3 regions of the Peribacillus sp. YIM B13477 genome follow, and region 1 is predicted to be linked to each of the others. Evidence: riboswitches for the same ligand, from Rfam matches in the RefSeq annotation. Region 1 holds a riboswitch; each other region holds the start of a gene.

Region 1 (6,800 bases):
CAGGACTTGATCAAGACGCTTCAATCGCACGTGAAAGAATTGACTGCTCCATATAAATATCCAAGGAAAATCGAATTTTTAGAAGAGCTGCCCAAAACGACATCTGGTAAAATCAAACGGGTGGATTTACGGAAAAGGGAAGAAGCACTCCTTAACAATTGATTGAAATGCATGAACGTCAGCCTTCAAGGCTGGCGTTTTTTATTGACAGGGGCTTGGGTAAAAGCATAAATATGGGAATTCGTGTTATGAGATGGTACACTTACTGCATATCTGCACAGTAACAATCATTTAATAAGGAGTGTAAAGCCGGAATGGGAACGTTATGGTTCAATGGGTCGATTTATACGATGATTAAAGAAAATGATCAAGTGGAGGCAGTCTTCACTGATAAGGGGGTAATTGTTGATACCGGCAGCCTGGACCATTTGAAAAATGAACATGCCGGCAATATTTCCAGGGAAATCGACTTAAAAGGACAAACGATGCTGCCGGGATTAGTGGATAGTCACCTTCATTTGGTCGGACATGGTGAAAGACTGCTTCGTCTAGACCTCTCTTTGATGGATAGCAGGGAGTCGATCATGAAATCCTTGAAGGAAAAGTGCTTAAAGACCCCGGCCGGAAAGTGGATCGTTGCCGAAGGGTGGAATGAAAATGAATGGCCGAGACCTGAATTGATATTACGGGATGAGCTTGACGCGATATCGGCAGATCATCCCATCGTATTGAAAAGGATCTGCCGTCATGCCTTGGTGGTCAATTCCCGGGCCCTTTTGGAAGCGGATATTAAAGAAGATATAAAAGAACCTTCAGGCGGGGTGATCTGCCGTTATCCTGACGGACGTTTAAATGGATTATTTAAAGAAAGCCAGGCGCAGAACCTTATTTTAGACAGCCTTCCCGGCATTGATCAAGAGTATATCGAAAACGCGCTCACAGAGGCCATAGAAGATGCATATAAGCTAGGTTTGACTGGCGGTCATACCGAGGACCTCCATTACTACAATGGCTTCATGCCGACATATCAGGCGTTTAAATCGGTAATCGAGGGCCGGGAAATGGCCTTTCGCGCCAACTTGCTCGTCCATCACGAAGCGTTAGAAGAAATGCTGGCAGCAGGCGGCGGCTATCAGAAAGGTACGCGATATATCAAATTCGACAGCATGAAAATCTTTACCGACGGCTCCTTAGGCGGACGCACAGCCCTGTTGAGCGAACCTTATGTAGATCAAAAGAATACGAATGGAGTCGCGATATTCACTGAAAACGAGCTTCAGGAATGGGTGAAAAAGGCAAGGGCTGCCGGAATGCCGATTGCTGTCCATGCGATTGGCGATCTCGCTTTTGAATACGTATTGAATGCAATAGAAGCCCTCCCCCCGAAAAAGGGACAGAGGGACCGGCTCATCCATGCGCAGATTGTACGGCCGGAGCTTTTGGAGCGGGCGGCAAAGCTGCCGGTAATCTTTGATATTCAACCGGGGTTCGTTCCGTCCGATTTTCCGTGGGTGGAAGAAAAGGTGCCAGCCGATCTATTGGAATCCTCCTATGCCTGGAGAACCTATTTGAACTTGGGCATCATTTGTGCTGGAGGGTCGGATGCACCCATTGAACCATTAAATCCGATTTTCGGCATTCATGCCGCTGTCACAAGGATGAAAATCAACAGTGAGGACCGTACCGTATATGGTTTGCCTGAAAGGCTTTCCGTTTTCGAGGCTTTCGCATTGTATACCAAAGGGAGTGCTGCAGCAATCGGCCAGGAAAAACGCCGCGGTGTGATCAATAAAGGGTACGATGCCGATTTTACCGTGTTTAATCTGGATGTCTTTGCTGTTGCACCGGATGATCTCCTGAAAGCTAAGGCGGTCATGACGGTCATCGATGACAAAATCATGTATGATAAAAATTAACAGTTGCAAAAATAGAAACGGAAATACAAAATTGTTAGATGGAATTAGATAAAGGAATGTAAATGGAAAGAAGGCTTGTTATGAAAGTGGATCAACAAAAAGAAGGAGCGATTTATGCAGCCCTTTCTTACATGATGTGGGGAGTTGTGCCGATTTACTGGAAGTTCCTTCAGGGAGTCGGTGCAATAGAGATTTTAGCTCAGAGGGTGTTATGGTCTTTCGTGTTCATGCTGGTTTTATTGATGTTCATGAAAAAATGGCAGGCGTTTCTTGATTATGTCAAAAACATACTGGGAAATCCGAAACTCTTTACGGCATTACTAACGGCGTCACTGCTTGTTACGGCCAATTGGGGAGTGTTCATATGGGCCGTTAACTCAGGACGGATCCTCGACACAAGCCTTGGATATTATATCAATCCGCTCGTCAGTGTACTATTGGGAGTGATAGTCTTAAAAGAAAAATTGAGCGGGGCCCAAATCATTTCATTCCTGCTTGCAGGAATCGGAGTCTTGATCCTTGGCATTCATTTCGGCACGATCCCGTGGATCTCTCTTGTTTTGGCCATGACCTTTGGATTATACGGTCTGGCAAAAAAAATGATCAAGGCTGAATCGGCAATCGGGCTGACGCTCGAAACGATGATGGTAACGCCTCTGGCCTTAGGTTACCTGATTTACTTGATGAACAGGTCGGAAATGCAATTCTTTACAGACGGGAGCACAAGCTTGCTGTTGGTGGGCGGCGGGATTGCCACGGCATTACCTCTTTTATATTTTGCAAAAGGGGCCGAGAAGATCCCGTTATCGATGCTTGGCATTTTTCAGTATATCGCTCCGACCTTATCTTTATTGATCGGGGTATTCGTCTATCATGAAAGTTTCACCAAAGCACATCTTTTAGCCTTTTTGTTCATATGGTCAGCTTTGGCTGTTTATACACTATCCATAACGAAATGGGGGCAGGCAAGTGCCCGCAGGTTCAAAGGCAAAGGGAATATTGGTGCGTGAAAAGAAAAAAATGCTTGGGGAGATTTCTGCCCAAGCATTTTTTATGTCGATATTCAATAAAACGGATTTATGGCATAGGCGAAATGCCAGGGTCATGAAAGGTATATCTTCGAACCTATTTCAGAAACAATACAATTGGAAAGGCTGGCAGGACTGTTATCGGGCATGGCACGGGGGTTATTTAGTTGGAATTGTCTATAGAAGGAACTATCCAGGAAAATGATATGCGTTGTCAGGAATGCTGATATGGTGGCGAATGGCTTTCTATTGCTATTTAATTCATCGATGATTCCCTGTGCAGTGGTAATCCCGATCCCGTGGCCATAAAAGAGGTTTCTCCCTAATAATATGGCATTTTCACCTTGCCATTCAGGGGTTGCCAAGTCGTGATCAGGGTTTTTGAAGTAAACGCAATCACCTGGTGAATAATCTCTTCCCTGGTGAACGATGAGAGCCATATTCCTTGGAGGGCGCCAGTCATATAAAAATAGGTCTGAAAAAAGATAGTCGAAATTCCTGGGTCCGATTAAATCCAAAATCGCCTTTAAAAAAGTGACGACTATTGCTGTCCCGCATTCGAAGGCATAAAGCCCTCCATTCATGAAAATGTCAACGAGCGCAGCATGAGGGAGAATCCCTGGCTGAAGGGTAAAGGTGCCATCCTTTGAAAGGTGCCAATAACGTTGATTGGATTGAGACTCCTCGAGTGTGGAAAATTCCGGACCGCTTTTATCCAACGCAATAGCTGCCTCTATGACTCGGTTCCTCAGCTGTATCTCGAAATTAAAATCCCCAAAGTTCCGGTATTCAAAAACGTTAGAATCTTCCGCCAAGCATTGAAGAGTTTCAAGCGATTTGGCAGAGGCTGTGCCTGGTTGGATTTGACTGACATCTAACCATTTGTGATTAATCTTTATCATGACATATCCACCTTTTGCTTATGAAATTAAGGGTTTAATAAAACCAGTAAACAAAAATGTCTACACGTAATGCTCATTATATGAATGCTTGCAAAGAAATGACTATTTGGAACGTGTCCGCCACCGTTGCAGCCAAGAATGAGCGGAATGGAAAGAGACGGAATCATTATACTTTCAATGATTTTCGTTCCAAAAGATGTTTTGCAAGACATCCTGAAGTGCCAGGAATACCTTTCCAATTAGAGAGTAGAAGCAAATTAGTATTCCTTTTTCCCTATGAATTGATATAATGAGAGAGAAAAGTTCATATGTGCGAGAAATGTAGGGGGGCCAGTACTGCTGGCTGAGATTGCATCCATTAGATGCTGACTCTTTGAACCTGATCTGGGTGATGCCAGCGGAGGGAACATATTATGACTGATTTTCTGTTTTGTATGTTAACGTCCGAATTCATCTTCGGGCGTTTTTTGCTGTTTTATCCAGTATTTGAATAGCCCTGGAGCCCCATCATGGTTCCGGCATATGAATCTTATAAGATGTGTAGGAGGATAATGACTTGAATAAATTCTTACCACTGTTAACTTCGTTCTTCCTTTTAGCTGGATGCGGAGCAGGCGGAACTAATGAAAAAGAAGAAGTATCTAAAAATGAAGAATTAAAGAAGGTATCGGTCGTGCTCGATTGGACACCGAATACAAACCATACAGGATTGTATGTAGCCAAGGAAAAAGGTTATTTTAAAGAACAAGGTCTTGATGTGGAAATTATCATGCCAGGTGAAGCTGGAGCTGATAAGCTTGTCGCTTCAGGGAAATCTGAATTTGGCGTGAGCTATCAAGAGGGGATAACGCAGGCCCGCGTACAGGGTGTGCCGATTGTTTCGGTAGCTGCCGTCATCCAGCATAATACTTCGGGATTCGCTTCCCCTGAGGCTAAGGACATTACGACTCCGAAGGATTTTGAAGGGAAAACGTATGGTGGCTGGGGATCTCCGGTTGAAAAGGCCATTATTGATTCACTCATGAAAAAGGAAAATGCGGATGTAAATGAAGTGGACATAGTCAATACAGGAGACATGGATTTTTTCACTTCGGTTAAAAGGGATATAGATTTTGCCTGGATTTATTATGGTTGGACAGGCATTGAGGCTGAGTTGCGAAATGAAAAGCTTAATATGGTGTACTTAACCGAATACTCTGATAAGCTTGATTACTATACGCCTGTTTTGACTACAAATGAAAAGATGATAAAAGAAGATCCCGAGACTGTTAAAGCATTCGTTCATGCAGCTTCGAAAGGGTACCAGTTTGCGATTAAGAATCCTGATGATGCAGCAGATATGTTAATTGAGTCTGCACCGGATCTTGATCCAAAACTAGTGAAGAAAAGCCAGGAGTGGCTTGCAGCCAAGTATCAGGATGATGCTCCGCGATGGGGTGAACAAAAGCTTGAAATTTGGAAGAATTACAGTGAGTGGATGACTGAAAATAAGCTTCTTGAAGGTGATTTCGATCCTGAAAAGGCATTTACCAATGAATTTTTACCAAAATAGGAGGAAATACAATGGCCAATTCATTAATTAGTATACAAATTATTCCTAAAGGGGAAAATGTCATCCCTATGGTCGATGAAGCAATCAAGATCATTGAAGAATCAGGTGTCAAGTATGAGGTTCACCCGCTTGAAACGACAATGGAGGGGGAGCTTTCCGAGCTTTTTGCCGTGATAGAAAAAATGAATGTAAGAATGATTGAAATAGGATCGCCGAATGTCATTTCCCAAGTGAAAATATTATATCAGCCAAGCGGGATTACGATGGATACGTTAACGGAGAAATATCGGGCATGATCGGAAGGGGAATTTGGAAGAAGGGGGCTCCCTTCTTTCTTTTATTATTGTTGCTGATTGTATGGGAGTCAGTGACAGTCTTATTGAAAGTTGAAGAATGGCTGCTTCCCGCTCCATCGGCCATTTTCATTGAAGGAATTGAGTCGTCCCGCAATCTTTACGGACACCTTATATCCACAACCGAGCTTGCGTTGTCGGGATTTTTTATTGGAAGCTGTATCGGCTTATTGATCGCGGCCATCCTACACCTATTTCCAGGTGTGAAGGACGCGGTTTATCCTCTGCTCATACTATCACAAAATATACCTATCATTGTTTTGGCGCCGCTTTTGGTGATCTGGTTTGGCTTCGGCATGCTGCCTAAGTTAATCGTGATTTCACTTGTATGTTTTTTTCCGGTTGCGGTCGCATCATTGGACGGTTTTCGCCAGACACCATACGAGCTTAAGCATTATTTCAAGATGATGGGAGCGGGGAAAAACCAGTTATTTTGGAAGCTGGAACTTCCTCACTCGATCCCGTTCATTTTCTCCGGCCTGAAAATTTCGGCTACCTATAGTGTAATGGGTGCGGTTATTTCGGAATGGCTTGGGGCAAAATCGGGGATTGGTGTTTATATGACTCTCGCTTCTTCAGCGTTCAGGACAGATCGGGTGTTTGTAGCCATTTTCATCATTATGGGAATGAGCCTGATTTTTTTTGGAATCATCACTTTCCTGGAGAAATACTTGGTTTCTTGGAAGAGAAAGGAGGGCGAAAAGGGTGAAGCTGGAAATTAAAGACGTCTCCTATTCTTTCGATGGTAAGCAGAATATATTGGAGAATATGAATTTCCATGTGAATGATGGGGAATTTGTTACGATCCTTGGACCATCGGGAAGCGGTAAAAGTACATTGTTCCACTTGATCGGCGGAATTTTGAAGCCTGATCATGGCATCATTTCATTGGATGGTAAAAAGATAAATGGCTTAAAGGGTCATATTAGCTATATGCCTCAGCAGCCTTCCCTTTTACCATGGAGAACGGTATTGGAAAATGTTTTGCTTGGAAGTGAACTTGCTGGGACCAGAGATAAAGAAAAGGCAAATAACCTTTTGATGAAAGC
Region 2 (6,800 bases), on a different contig from region 1:
TCCAATTGAGCAAGTTCAGTTTTATTTTCTTCCATTAAATCGGCTAGTTTATACATCAGTCTACTGCGTGCAGCTGCGCTCATTCTTGACCAAGGACCTTCATCGAATGCTTTGCGTGCAGCTTTGACGGCTAAGTCGATATCTTCTTTATCAGCTTCATAAACATCGGCAAGTTTTTGTCCTGTCGCAGGATTAGGAGTGGAGAAGGTTTTTTTTGAAGCACTTTCTACAAACTGACCATTAATATAGAGCTTTTTTGGTCCTGTTAAAAATTTTTGCAGCTTTCCACTTACTTCTAACGTTAGATTTGTCATTAATTACCCTCCTGAATAAAATGTTTATCTTGGGCAAAACATGATGACTTATTGTTAACGCTATGATTGCCAATTTTTATGATAAATGAAAAAAAGGGAATATTCAATCTATAACATTCGACAGAATATCCAAGATTTCTTCATCTATTAAAAAAATGTAGTATTATTTTGTCATGACATGTGTAATTACTATAGCAAAAATGAAAGTTAATAGTTAAAATGAAAAAGGATAAAATAACAAGAAGGTCTAAAGTTCTTCAGGAGGAATATATGGGAAATAATGCGAAAATGATATCGCAGCGTAAGTTACTTGGTGTTGCGGGTCTTGGATGGATGTTCGATGCACTTGATGTCGGTATGCTTTCTTTCATCATTGTTGCATTAAAGCAGGATTGGAACTTAACCAGTGAGCAGGTTGGCTGGATTGGGAGCATAAACTCCATAGGAATGGCTGTTGGCGCCGTTTTCTTTGGTGCGATGGCCGACAGGGTCGGACGAAAGAATGTCTTTATCATTACTTTATTATTGTTTTCGATCGCAAGTGGCCTGTCTGCAGCAGTCAGTACACTCAGCCTGTTCTTGATCTTGCGTTTTTTGATTGGAATGGGACTTGGGGGAGAACTTCCGGTTGCCTCGACATTGGTCTCTGAAAGTGTTGAAGCGAGTAAAAGGGGAAGGGTCGTCGTCCTTCTTGAAAGCTTTTGGGCGGTTGGCTGGATTTTGGCAGCACTCATATCCTATTTCATCATACCGGCTTATGGTTGGCGGGTTGCATTATTATTGAGCGCAGTTCCAGCTTTATATGCGCTGTACCTGCGCTTGAAACTGCCGGATTCACCAAAGTATACGGAACTTGAAAAAAAGCAAAGACCATCTGTATTAAGCAATATGAAAAGTGTCTGGAAAAAGGATTACTCCCGTCAGACCCTTGTATTGTGGATTCTATGGTTTTGCGTGGTCTTTTCCTATTATGGGATGTTTTTATGGCTGCCAAGTGTGATGGTCCTTAAAGGCTTCAGTATGATTCAAAGCTTTGAATATGTTTTGATCATGACGCTCGCACAGCTTCCGGGTTATTTTTCAGCTGCATGGCTGATAGAGAAGATGGGACGTAAATTCGTTTTGATCACATACTTAATTGGGACGGCCGTCAGTGCCTTTTTCTTTGGATCGGCAGAGGGGCTGGCACTGCTGATAGCTTCCGGAATGTTCCTCTCTTTCTTCAACCTAGGGGCATGGGGGGCACTTTATGCGTATACACCTGAACAGTATCCAACATCAGTTCGCGGTACAGGGGCTGGGTTAGCTGCAGGGATCGGGAGGGTTGGCGGTGTTCTGGGACCTTTGCTTGTAGGGTATTTAGTTGCCGCAGACACGCCGATTTCATCGATTTTCACCATTTTTACAATTGCTATTTTAGTGGGGGCAGTTGCCGTGGCTTTTGGGAAGGAAACAAAGAATACCGTTTTGACATAAACAAAGGATGGGGACTGCATGCAGTCCCCATCCTTTTGTCATTTAAAGTCTTTTATTATTTTTAAAAGGGATTCGGAGGCAGTCTTCGGATTATCTGCATTCATGATGGCCGATACGACTGCGGTACCTGATAGTCCGCTATCAGAAAGAGCGGAAATGTTATCGGCAGTGATACCCCCGATGGCTACTGCGGGAATGGATACGCCGCGGCAAATTTCCCCCAGGTCCTCAAGTGCCATTAGGGTTGCATCTTGTTTGGTCTTGGTGGGGAAAACGGAACCGACTCCGATATAATCCGCTCCATTTCGTTCGGCTTCGAGAGCTTCTTCAAGAGTGGAGACAGATACACCGACAATCATATCTTCAGGAATCATTTTTTTGACGACAGGCAGTGGAAGGTCATCTTGCCCAATATGAATTCCGTCCGCTCCAACCGCAAGTGCTATATCCACCCGGTCATTGATGATAAGGGGAATGGAAAACTCATTCAATAACTGTTTTAATGCAGATGCTTTTTCATAAAAAGAGAGGGAGGAATTGTTTTTCTCTCTAAGTTGTACGATCGAGACTCCTCCTGAAACCGATTCTGCAATGATTTTGGTCAATTCTTCTATTGCTATGGACTCTTCCGTAACTAAATACAGGCTTAAATCAATTTGGGACTTCTTCACTTATTTTCACCTCATGCATCCAGATTTCCTTATCCATTCTTGATATGGCATCGATTAATCGCACACGGAAAGTACCTGTTCCTTCATCCTTTTGAAGGGTTGCGGCTGCAAGTTCCCCTGAAATGCTCATTGTCGAGATACCGGCAATTGCTGCAGAATAGAAATCATCGGTGACTCCGGAAAAAGTTCCGATAAGAGCAGTGGACATGCAACCGGTACCTGTAACATTAGTTAAAAGGAGGTCCCCGTTATCGATGATGGACGTATGTTTTCCATCGCTGACCGCATCCTTAGCTCCGCTGACCACGATGATGCAATTCAATTCATTTGCCGCTCGTGCAGCCAGATCTGCATTGCTAATCGCAAGTTCCCCCGAATCCACACCGCGTGTAACGGTATCCCCACCCATCAATGACAGGATTTCACTCGCATTTCCGCGAATGATTTGGAAAGTAACCTTACTTAGGAGTTCTTTGACTTGCTCTGTACGATAGGAGGTGGCACCAACTCCCACCGGGTCCAAAATGACTGGGATGTCCAGGTCATTTGCCGTTTTACCGGCAATCTCCATTGCTTCCAAGGCTTTATCATCGATCGTTCCGAAATTCAGGACCAATGCATCTGCTAATTTGACCATATCCGCCACTTCACTTGGGCTCGATGTCATTACTGGTGAACCTCCGATGGCAAGGGTGGCATTTGCACAGTCATTGACCGTAACAAAGTTGGTGATTTGGTGAACGAGTGGTTTCCTTTCTCTTACCTTCATAAATAAATCGGCTGAAGAAATATTCATAACAAGTCACTCCGTTCTTTTTTTGAATATGAATGAAAATGATGGACAGGTCCATGACCTTTACCGATTGAAAAGCTATTGCGTATCGCTTCGGAAATATAGGTCTTGGCATGTTCGATCGACACTTGCAATGGCAGTCCATTTGCCAGGTTAGATGTAATGGCGGATGATAGGGTACAGCCCGTACCATGAGTGTTTTTTGTATGAATGCGTTCTCCCTTGATCCAGTGGAAGTCAGTCCCATCATAAAAAAGATCATTTGGATTTCCTGCCGCATGGCCGCCTTTAAGTAAAACGGCTTTGGAACCCATTTCTTGTATCGAAATGCATGCCCTGTAGAAATCTTGTTTCGTCCGAATCGGGAAGCCAGTAAGTACTTCCGCTTCTGGTACATTGGGTGTTACAAGATTTGCAAGCGGAAGCAATTCCATTTTTAAGGCAGAGATGGCCTTTTCGTCGAGCAAATGGTGGCCGCTTTTGGAAATCATGACAGGGTCAAGGATAACGATGGCAGGCATGAAGGTTTTAAGGGACGCAGCGACCGTTTCCACGATTTCTTTTGATCCAAGCATGCCTATTTTTACTGCATCGACAGGAATATCTTCAAAGATAGCTGCAATTTGATCCGATATGATAGCTGTTTCAATGGGCTGTACAGAACGGACTTCCATTGTGTTTTGGGCAGTTACGGCTGTGATGGCAGACATTCCAAACACACCATGTGCAGAAAATGTTTTTAAATCCGCTTGTATTCCAGCACCGCCCCCTGAATCAGAGCCTGCGATCGTTAATGCTGTTTTCATAAAAAAACCCCTTCATATAATTATTTTTTAGCAGTATTTTAAGTAATATGAAAGCTAAAATCGCCCCTGCGAATGAACTGAACATAAAAGCCGGTAAAAAACCAAAAAGAGCAGCTTTTTCTCCCAATAGGAGGGTGGCAAGCGGATAACAGGCCAGGGAACCGAGAAATCCGGTCCCGATCACTTCCCCTAAACAGGCGAATTTTAAGCTTTGTGTTTTTCGGTAAAGGATGGCGGCCAAAAGTGCACCAATCATGCTGCCGGGAAAGGCGAAAATTGAACCGGTACCAGTCATGTTTCTAATGATGGAAACTAAAAAAGCTTGTGTCACCGCATATGCAGGCCCCAATAAAACCGCCGTCAGGACATTTGCCAGATGTTGAATAGGAAAGATTTTTGCAAATCCTGCAGGGATGAAAATAAATGAACTGGTCAGCGTCGTTAAAGCCGTGATCATGGCAGTCAATGTCAGTTTCTTGATAGGGTTCATCCTCATGTCAACCACCTACAGAGGCCAATCCTGCTCATTTTGAACCATGTCCCAGAATAAATATTCATATCGGGAAGTAACCAAAAAGTGCTTTTCTAATCTAAGAAGTTCCTTTTCAGGCATGTCTTCGGTCAATTCTTCCAATAAAGCGATCAGCCACTTGTGTGCTTCCCCGAATTCAGGAGATGAATAGGACCTTATCCAATCTGCGTAGCGATTGTTTTCCAGTGCTGCTCCATTTTGTTCTTTTAATAGCAAACCGATTTCATAATAATCCCAAGCGCAGGGCAGGAGACAGGCGATCAAGTCTGCCAAAGTCCCATGCTGAGCTGCATTTAGCATGTAACCTGTATAGGCTAGAGTGGTTGGAGTAGGTTCTGTATTTTCCAATTCCTTGGAGCTGATCCCGAATTCGGAAGCATAATGCCGATGAATATCCATTTCCACTTGAAGGGTTTCATTTAAAATGCTCGCAAATTTTGCCATGGTTTCGATGTTATGGGCTTTGATGACACCTAAAGCAAAGAGCTTGGAATAATCCATGAGATAGACATAGTCCTGCTTCAGGTAATAGGCAAATTTCTTTTCAGGAAGTGTGCCGTTTCCAATTGCCTGGACAAAGGGATGTGAATGGTTCCTTTTCCAAATCTCTTTTGCCCGTGCATGCAGTCTATCACTGAATGTTTCTAATTTTGTATTCTCCATTGTTCATCCTCCTATAGAATGGCTCCCTTTGTTAAATAAAAAACCCCGTTCCTGAATACGGAACGGGGTAGATGGATATAGTCTGTAAAATGGACGATATCATCCACTTCCCTCCGCCGGTATGAGCCGGTTCAGGTTCAAAGGGTCCGGAACTAATTCCATCTCAGTCTTAAAAAAGACTCCCCTAGTGGTGTGAATTGTATGTAATTACTGACATCATATCAGAAAGACAAGAAAATGCAACCCGTATTTGAAAGAGGGATCACTTTATGTCCAGGAAAAAAGGGAGAACCAGGTAATTGACTTTTGAAGATTATTAGGATAGAATCATTTCTACATCATTATATATTGAATTCTTATCCAGAGAGGTGGAGGGACTTGGCCCTATGAAACCTCGGCAGCGGACCCGTTTAGGGAACTGTGCTAAATCCAACAAGCATATGCTTGGAAGATAAGAAGAGCCGTACGGACACTGTCAGCCTCTTCTTAAATTAGAAGGGGCTTTTATTTTTGGGAAATAACGTTTAGTGACATACTAGAAAAGGTATATATAATTTGGTGAAATCAAACAAGTTGATAAAGTTTAGCTAACTAGAAGCAGGCACTAGGACGGAAAGGAGCCATTTACATGGCAGAATTATTTAAGAGGATTGAACAGAGGAAGGCAAAACTCATTGAAGAGCTATTGGCCAATGGAGTATACAAAACCTCTGATGAAAGGCACCTTTATGATGCCCCATTAAAAGTACTTGAAGATGAATATAAGATTGTTATAAATAGACCTAATAACGAGTCACCTTCTGAATGGATGACATAGTAATCGGAATACAATATTTGGATTTTTGGATAAGGGATATGATGTAAGCATTCGCAGTCTACACTAGTGGATGCTTTTTTTGCGTTTATTAGAAAACGACACACATTATACATAATTAAATAACAAAATAGGTGTTTTGTCACATTTGACCTATAAAATAACACATTTAATTTCTGAAAAATAGTTGATTTTAACTAGTGGTTTCATTATGATGAAAGTGTAAAAATATTGAATAAATGGGAGGTGGCTATGATGACTTGCTATAAGGTAACTATAGAAAAAGTAGAAGAGAAGAGACAGGAAATGATAAGGTTGGGAGCGATTTACGGCTTAACAAGTCTGCTGACTGTACAAGCCAGCCAAGAATTGGATACGCTATTGAATGCGTTAGCAAGTAAAAGAGATTCTGAATATTTTTCCCTTCAAGAAGCATATAGGTATTTTTAAATTAGCAATCCGACCTGTATTAATCTAAAAAAGCTACTGCTCAAGGCAATAGCTCTAAAGAATTATATATTAAATATCGACACGTTTACCTAGAATGATCAAATCCCGCTCAATGCCATCCATCTCGGCAACTTGAGGTAAATGTGCCCATTCTTCAAATCCGAATTTGGAAAAAAGCTTAAGGCTTGGTGTATTATGGGCGAAAATGAAACCCAATAAAGTCTTAACACCTAATTTTGGACTCAATTCAATTGCCTTTCGAATCGAAATTTGTCCAATTC
Region 3 (6,800 bases), on a different contig from region 1:
TTTCACTGGCAGGCCATGATATCCTTTCTAAGTATATTTTTGCCCATCCTCCAAGCGGAGTCACAAAGGAACAAGCGGAAAATGGCGGAATGTTAATGTACTATGCCGGTGATGCCATTGACGTTGCACTTATATGCATCCTTTGCTATCAATGGTTCAAAGCCACCCGGCCCAAGGGGTCACTTGCCTTGTAGGAAGGCGGTTTCATGATTACTTCGGTAAACTCCTGCGTTTCTGTTTAATCGTCCAACATTTAGTTCATACTAATTTTTGATGAAAAAATTTTGGATGGAGCTGAATGAAAAATGGAATATGAAGCGAACAATTCTACTGAAAATGCTCTTCGTGATTATAAAGCTGGAATCGGTGTCTTTACGCATAAAATGCCAGATCTTGCTGAGAAATTCAATTCGTTTACGGAAGAGTGCTTTAAAGAAGGTCAATTGTCCAAGAAAGAAAAACAGCTTATCGCACTAGGAATAAGCTTATATTCCCAAGATGAATACTGTATTATCTATCATACAAAAGGATGTCTTGATCAAGGCTGTTCCGAACAAGAGATTCTTGAAGCCATTGGTGTGACCGCGGCATTTGGCGGAGGAGCAACCATGAGTCAGGCTGTTACCCTGGTCCAGGAATGCATTCAGGAAATAAATCAGATGAAACAATGATAAAGAAGGGATAGGAGAATCAGTCCTATCCCTTCTTTATGTTATTAATAAATGCTTTTAATGACTCATGTTGTTGTTATTTCCTTGTGCGGGGGCATACGAATTCATCATTTGTTGCATATCCTGCTGTGCAAGCTGCGGAACTTGGTAATAATGATGTTTGTTTTGATATATCGAAATCTCATAGGCCATTTCAATGCAGTTCGGAACGGAATCTGCAAATACGCGGCGAACCACCGGATTCGTTATTTCAAGCGCTGCCATCGCCTTCATGGATGCCGCAGACTTAACAGCCGCAAGCATCAAGCCTGAAATGCATTCATCCGTAATTTCCGATACGGATTGCAATGGTTTTTTTGGCTGAGTTGGTGTCAATCCATATATAAAATCGTTACCTTGATTCATTTTGTAGCTCTGAGTTGGTTTAGAAGGATCCTGGCCCGTTTGGAAGCACTCCAATGAAATATTATATTCATCTTGGATGAACTGATATTGACGATCCAGAATGTCGAGTAATTCCTGATCTTGGACATGCTGACGCAAAAGGGTATACGTGTTTAAAGTACCGATCGCTCCCGACAGCACTTCATGTACATCGAATACTTCGTGACCACCGTGATTCAATTGTGGGGGGATGGCACCCGTTTGCATGTTCTGGTGTACTTGACCTTGTTGATATTGGTTTTGCATTGTATTTCCCTCCTCATTTTATCAATCAAGCGAACACGTTTAGTATGTTAAACCCCAACCGGATTATTCAATCTAAACTCTTCCAAGAAGACCAATAAACTGCTGCATCATTTTTTCTGTATAAAAAAACCGTGGCGCTTTAAACTATAAACACTTTATATACATGGGAGGATTTCTAATGACACATCAATGCTTCTATTGTAGTGATGTCACGGAAGAAAAAAAAATCCATATAGTAACATTTCAAATTACTGACACGGATAGAAACGAAATGCTGTGTGATGAATGTTATCAAGAATGGCTGCAAGGAATAAAAGGGTAAGCATTAAAAGCCCTCTAACATTTCCCAAACACCAACGATGCATGCTTGGATGAATTCAGGGTAACTTAAATTCGTTAATGAATTTCAAGGAGGATGGTTATGGGAATTTTAAGCGGAAATCCGAAAGATGAGCCTATGCATTACGGAGAGGTTTTTGGAACATGGGCATTTCTAACAACTACAAAAGGTTTGATTGCCTGTCATCAAACCATGCTTAATCATACTGGCGACAAAGACCTGCATAAATTGCTTGTTGAAGTGATCGATCAAGGGAAACAGGAACATGACCAACTTGAATCATTATTAAAAGAAAATAACGTAGGACTGCCTCCCTCACCACCTGAAAGGCCTAAAGCTAATTTGGAGGATATTCCCGTCGGGGCACGTCTTCAAGATCCTGAAATCTCCGCTTCAGTATCAATCGATATTAATGCAGGATTAGTTGCTTGCAGCCAAATGATGGGTCAATGCATCCGCGAAGATATTGCACAGATGTTTGCGCAATTCCATACCAACAAAGCTGCATTGGGTGCTGACTTCCTAAGATTGAATAAGGAAAAAGGATGGCTTGTCCCTCCTCCCCTTCATATCAATAAAACAAGTATGTAAATAGTAATGATAGATCCCCTTAATCATGTTTTGTAATCTAATCAACATGATTAAGGGATTCATTCCATAATGACGATTAAGGAATCATTACCATTGAAGACTTTCGATCAAGTGGCACTTTGTACATTGTTGACTATAATCATTTTTCACAAATTCATGGTTGCAATTCTCCCGAAAAATGTTCAGCTCCCTTTTTAGCTGCTCCAATTGAGTTTCCAACTGTTTCATTTCAACTTTTATCTGGATTACCCGATTCATCGAATTCTCCCTCTCGTCGGAATCATTGATAGATTTTTCCATCCGTTTTCCTAAATTCATTCGCTTTTTCTTTAAGCCCTTCATCGATTACCGACTCAAAGCCCAGACCCTTTTCCTTCGCCAAATCACGGATGTCCTGAGAGATTCTCATACTGCAGAATTTCGGTCCGCACATTGAACAGAAATGGGCTGTTTTGGCACCTTCTGCCGGAAGAGTTTCATCGTGATATTCAACCGCCCTTTCAGGATCAAGGGAAAGATTGAACTGATCTCTCCAACGAAATTCGAATCTAGCCTTCGAAAGGGCATCATCCCGTTTTCTTGCCTGCGGATGGCCTTTTGCAAGATCAGCTGCGTGTGCTGCAATTTTATAAGTAATGACCCCTACCCGGACATCCTCTTTATTCGGAAGTCCCAAATGCTCTTTCGGTGTCACATAGCAAAGCATGGCCGTTCCAAACCATCCAATCATGGCAGCACCAATCGCAGAAGTGATATGGTCGTATCCAGGAGCTATGTCCGTCGTCAATGGTCCCAGGGTATAGAATGGTGCTTCTTGACAGACTTCCAGCTGTTTATCCATATTTTCTTTAATCAAATGCATCGGTACGTGACCGGGTCCCTCCACCATGACTTGAACATCGTGCTTCCAAGCAATCTTCGTCAATTCCCCAAGTGTATCCAATTCCGCAAATTGTGCCTCATCGTTTGCATCTGCAATGGATCCCGGACGGAGACCGTCACCTAATGAGAAAGAAACATCATACGTCTTCATGATTTCACAAATCTCTTCAAAGTGTGTATAGAGAAAGCTTTCTTGGTGGTGGGCCAAGCACCATTGTGCCATGATGGAGCCTCCCCGGGAAACAATACCCGTAACTCGCTTTGCTGTCATGGGGATGTATCGCAAAAGCACACCAGCGTGTATGGTGAAGTAATCGACACCTTGCTCAGCCTGCTCGATTAATGTATCCCGGAATACTTCCCAATTTAAATCTTCCGCGACCCCATTCACTTTTTCCAATGCTTGATATATCGGAACCGTCCCAACCGGCACAGGTGAATTCCTGATAATCCATTCCCGCGTCGTGTGAATATTCTTTCCTGTGGAAAGATCCATTATGTTGTCTGCACCCCATCGTGTAGCCCAAGTCATTTTCTCCACTTCAGCTTCGATCGATGAACTGACAGCTGAGTTTCCAATATTCGCATTTATCTTCACGTGAAAATTACGTCCGATGATCATGGGCTCACTTTCAGGATGGTTAATATTTGCCGGAATGATTGCCCGCCCGCTAGCTACCTCTTCCCTTACAAACTCAGGAGCTACATTTTCCCTGATCGAAATGAACTCCATTTCTGGAGTAATGATCCCTTTGCGGGCATAATGGAGCTGGGTTACGTTTTTCCCTTTCACCGCACGCAATGGTTTTCTTTTCAATCCCGGAAAAACTTCGGCATTGGATTGTGACTCCACTTTTCTATATCCGTTATCTTCCGGCTTTATTTCACGCCCTTCATACTCTTCAACATCTTCCCGTTCCAGAACCCAGCTGCGTCTAATCGGGGCAAGGCCTTTATGAATATCAATCGGATATTCTGAATCCGTATAGAAGCCGCTTGTATCATATACACGTAAAGGCGGGTTCTCCTCTTCGCCGAATGCCCCTGTCGTCGGACTTAGCTCAATTTCACGCATAGGTACTTTAATATCGGGTCTAGATCCCTCAACATACACTTTTTTACTCCCGGCAAAACTGGACATAATTGAAACGTTCATGTCATTTACTGAATTACTCTTCATGATTTCATTTCTCCTTTTTAAGTTCATTTAAAAAGGACAAAATCCAATCCATTTCGCACGAAAAAGCCAGGTCTCATATTTAAGACCCGGCTAACGTTAGTATGACTACAGAAATGACCAATTGAAAGGTCATCGTTTAGTAGATTTCTAACTTCCCCACGCTGGTATGAACCAGATCAGGTCCTGAGGGTTAAGAAGCTTAAGCGCTTCTCTCTCAGCCCAACTTTTATTGGACACCCCTAGTCTGAATAATTTAATTGATTACAGGGTAACTATATCTCACCCTTTTCATTCTGTAAATAATTTAAAAGACCTAGTATTTTCTCTGCAATCATCTAAAAATTTGTTATTTGGAGGAGGACCGCCAATTAATTCCCCAGGCTCTCAAGGATAGGGAAAAGCTCTTCTAAATGCGTGATTTCGTAGGTTGGAATCACTTCATTCCGTTCCTTATCATGGCGATTTATCCAAACCGACTTTATGCCTACCCGTGATGCTCCAAGGATATCGGTCATTAAATTATCGCCAACCATCAATACTTCATCCTTATCAAGCTCCATGATTTCCAAAGCGTGCTCAAAAATGGAGGCATCCGGTTTACCTCGTCCAAATGCGCCTGAAATCACGATTTGGTCGAAATAAGGAACCAGTTCAGGCGTTATTTCAAGTTTGGTATTTTGCAGCTCAGGAGATCCGTTCGTAAGCAATAGCAATTTGTACTTCCCTTTTAATTCATCCAGAACACGGAATGTTTCTTCATAGATAAATGGCTTTTTGCGTCTTTCGGCCGGGAAACGTTCTGCCAGTTCAAGCCCAAATTCCGGGTCATCGATCCCTAATGCCTTCAAGCCCCTCGTCCACGCTTCTTTCCGATAAGCCGGTACAATCCCGGCCATCTTCCGGAATTCATCATGATCATCCTGAAAATTCCCCCATAGTCCCTCAAATGGGTTGATTCCGATCATTTGAGTGAATGCATATGTATCGTAAGAAGAATAAAGATCACGCGCTTCCTTCCGCACCGCTTCTTCAAACTCGTCGACATTCAGACCATATTTCTCCTTGGCAACTTCGCATGTGGCCACAAAAGCCTCTTTTACACTTTTCTGATCCCATAGTAATGTATCATCTAAATCAAAAAAAACTGCCTTCAGCAAAATGTCCACCCCTCTTTCCCCAATATTGAATTCGTAAAAATTACACTATTACAATAATAAACCACAACCAATAAAAAAAGAATAACTATTCGGAAAATGCATGCCTCTTTCTTCACAAAATGGCTTATCTTTTCCGGTGGGGAACCATATATTCATTTCCCTTTTCCGCTTTCAAATACATACAATTTTCCATTACCGGCAATCTTGAACTTTGGACCGGTGAACCCCCGTCGGATCAGCTCTTTCCTCATATATACCATGAGGGCGGCATGACTCACGATCAGAACATTCCTTTCCCCTTTTGCAAAGACTTCATCCAATACTTTATTGATTCTTTGCTCAGCAAACTTAATTTCCGCCCTTGTCTGCTTGTTGATCACCGAGCAGCAGCGAATCCAGATGGCCCAAAGGATGAACGGCAGCTTAATCCTTCCTCTCAGAGGGGGAGAAGGTATTTCCCGCAGCTCCTCCATCCGATGAACCGTGCCTGGAAAGATGTGTTCCGCTGTCTTGACGGCTCTCGACATATCACTGCAATAACATTCCTGCCATTCCTCTACGCCAAATAAAGTCGTTCCATAAATAATATCCGCTGCATCATAGTCCACAAACCATTGCTTCATATCATCCGCCGTCACAGATTTCCCAGTAGGAAATTCATGTGCCACCTTAAAATGCCGTACCAAACCAATTTTCATATATTCTCCTTTTTATCTTTTAAAATATTCGTTTCTATTTCTTATAAAAGCCCTTAACAATATATTAACCTATGTAAAGCAATATAATAAATGCAAGTTGAAACCATTAAAAACCTACTGAGCGCCCCTTGTGTATGGTTAAAGGTTCTCACGGATTGTGTCACTGCAAGAATTTGATTATCATAAGGAAAAATATTATGGCCATATGTAAAAAAGAGAAAGCATATCGCCTTCTCCTTTCGTTTAATCTATGAATTGGAGTTCTGTTATCGTACATCTTTTCCTGAATTTATATTTCCCGCTCAAATCACTGAATTGATAATCATTTAGGGATTTTCCCAGTTGTTCCTTTAGTTTATCCGCCGTGATGGATTCCTCAACTGTCTCTTTCCAATTTTCATTTCCCATTATCTCTTCGAACGGAATGGTAGTCAGGACTTCATCATATATCTGGATGCTTTGATCGATGCCGAAGCTGCCATAGATACTGCCATTTTCATCGGCAAAGATATGCTCCGATTCCAATTCTTCCACCAATACTTCCAGATATCCCTTTGCCTTAACAGGCTTGATGGCAATCTCCGCTTCTGC

Evidence for each region. Region 1 has a riboswitch for thiamine pyrophosphate ahead of ACFX4H_RS23590 (ABC transporter substrate-binding protein). Riboswitches for the same ligand answer to the same signal wherever they lie in the genome.
Region 2: another riboswitch for thiamine pyrophosphate. It lies ahead of tenA (thiaminase II); the one in region 1 lies ahead of ACFX4H_RS23590 (ABC transporter substrate-binding protein).
Region 3: another riboswitch for thiamine pyrophosphate. It lies ahead of thiC (phosphomethylpyrimidine synthase ThiC); the one in region 1 lies ahead of ACFX4H_RS23590 (ABC transporter substrate-binding protein).

The regions. Positions count from the first base shown of each region.
Region 1 covers NZ_JBHZPD010000011.1:90,965-97,764, reverse strand. The annotation lists gene mbcS (acyl-CoA synthetase MbcS) at 1-162, shown strand, start outside; gene ACFX4H_RS23605 (amidohydrolase) at 315-1,916, shown strand; gene rarD (EamA family transporter RarD) at 1,997-2,926, shown strand; gene ACFX4H_RS23595 (protein-glutamine gamma-glutamyltransferase) at 3,019-3,846, opposite strand; TPP riboswitch at 4,160-4,269, shown strand; gene ACFX4H_RS23590 (ABC transporter substrate-binding protein) at 4,403-5,398, shown strand; gene ACFX4H_RS23585 (thiamine-binding protein) at 5,410-5,694, shown strand; gene ACFX4H_RS23580 (ABC transporter permease) at 5,691-6,473, shown strand; gene ACFX4H_RS23575 (ABC transporter ATP-binding protein) at 6,463-6,800, shown strand, end outside.
Region 2 covers NZ_JBHZPD010000002.1:362,236-369,035, reverse strand. The annotation lists gene ACFX4H_RS08505 (aldehyde dehydrogenase family protein) at 1-314, opposite strand, end outside; gene ACFX4H_RS08500 (MFS transporter) at 585-1,790, shown strand; gene thiE (thiamine phosphate synthase) at 1,829-2,461, opposite strand; gene thiM (hydroxyethylthiazole kinase) at 2,442-3,257, opposite strand; gene thiD (bifunctional hydroxymethylpyrimidine kinase/phosphomethylpyrimidine kinase) at 3,254-4,060, opposite strand; gene thiW (energy coupling factor transporter S component ThiW) at 4,029-4,550, opposite strand; gene tenA (thiaminase II) at 4,566-5,255, opposite strand; TPP riboswitch at 5,347-5,451, opposite strand; SAM riboswitch class I at 5,609-5,713, shown strand; gene ACFX4H_RS08470 (Fur-regulated basic protein FbpA) at 5,884-6,072, shown strand; gene ACFX4H_RS08465 (aspartyl-phosphate phosphatase Spo0E family protein) at 6,322-6,519, shown strand; gene ACFX4H_RS08460 (GNAT family N-acetyltransferase) at 6,589-6,800, opposite strand, start outside.
Region 3 covers NZ_JBHZPD010000002.1:980,765-987,564, forward strand. The annotation lists gene ACFX4H_RS11435 (cytochrome c oxidase assembly protein) at 1-194, shown strand, start outside; gene ACFX4H_RS11440 (carboxymuconolactone decarboxylase family protein) at 306-671, shown strand; gene ACFX4H_RS11445 (spore coat protein) at 729-1,361, opposite strand; gene ACFX4H_RS11450 (hypothetical protein) at 1,540-1,683, shown strand; gene ACFX4H_RS11455 (DUF3231 family protein) at 1,783-2,292, shown strand; gene ACFX4H_RS11460 (hypothetical protein) at 2,380-2,550, opposite strand; gene thiC (phosphomethylpyrimidine synthase ThiC) at 2,573-4,354, opposite strand; TPP riboswitch at 4,491-4,605, opposite strand; gene ACFX4H_RS11470 (HAD family hydrolase) at 4,723-5,511, opposite strand; gene ACFX4H_RS11475 (histidine phosphatase family protein) at 5,664-6,209, opposite strand; gene ACFX4H_RS11480 (hypothetical protein) at 6,453-6,800, opposite strand, start outside.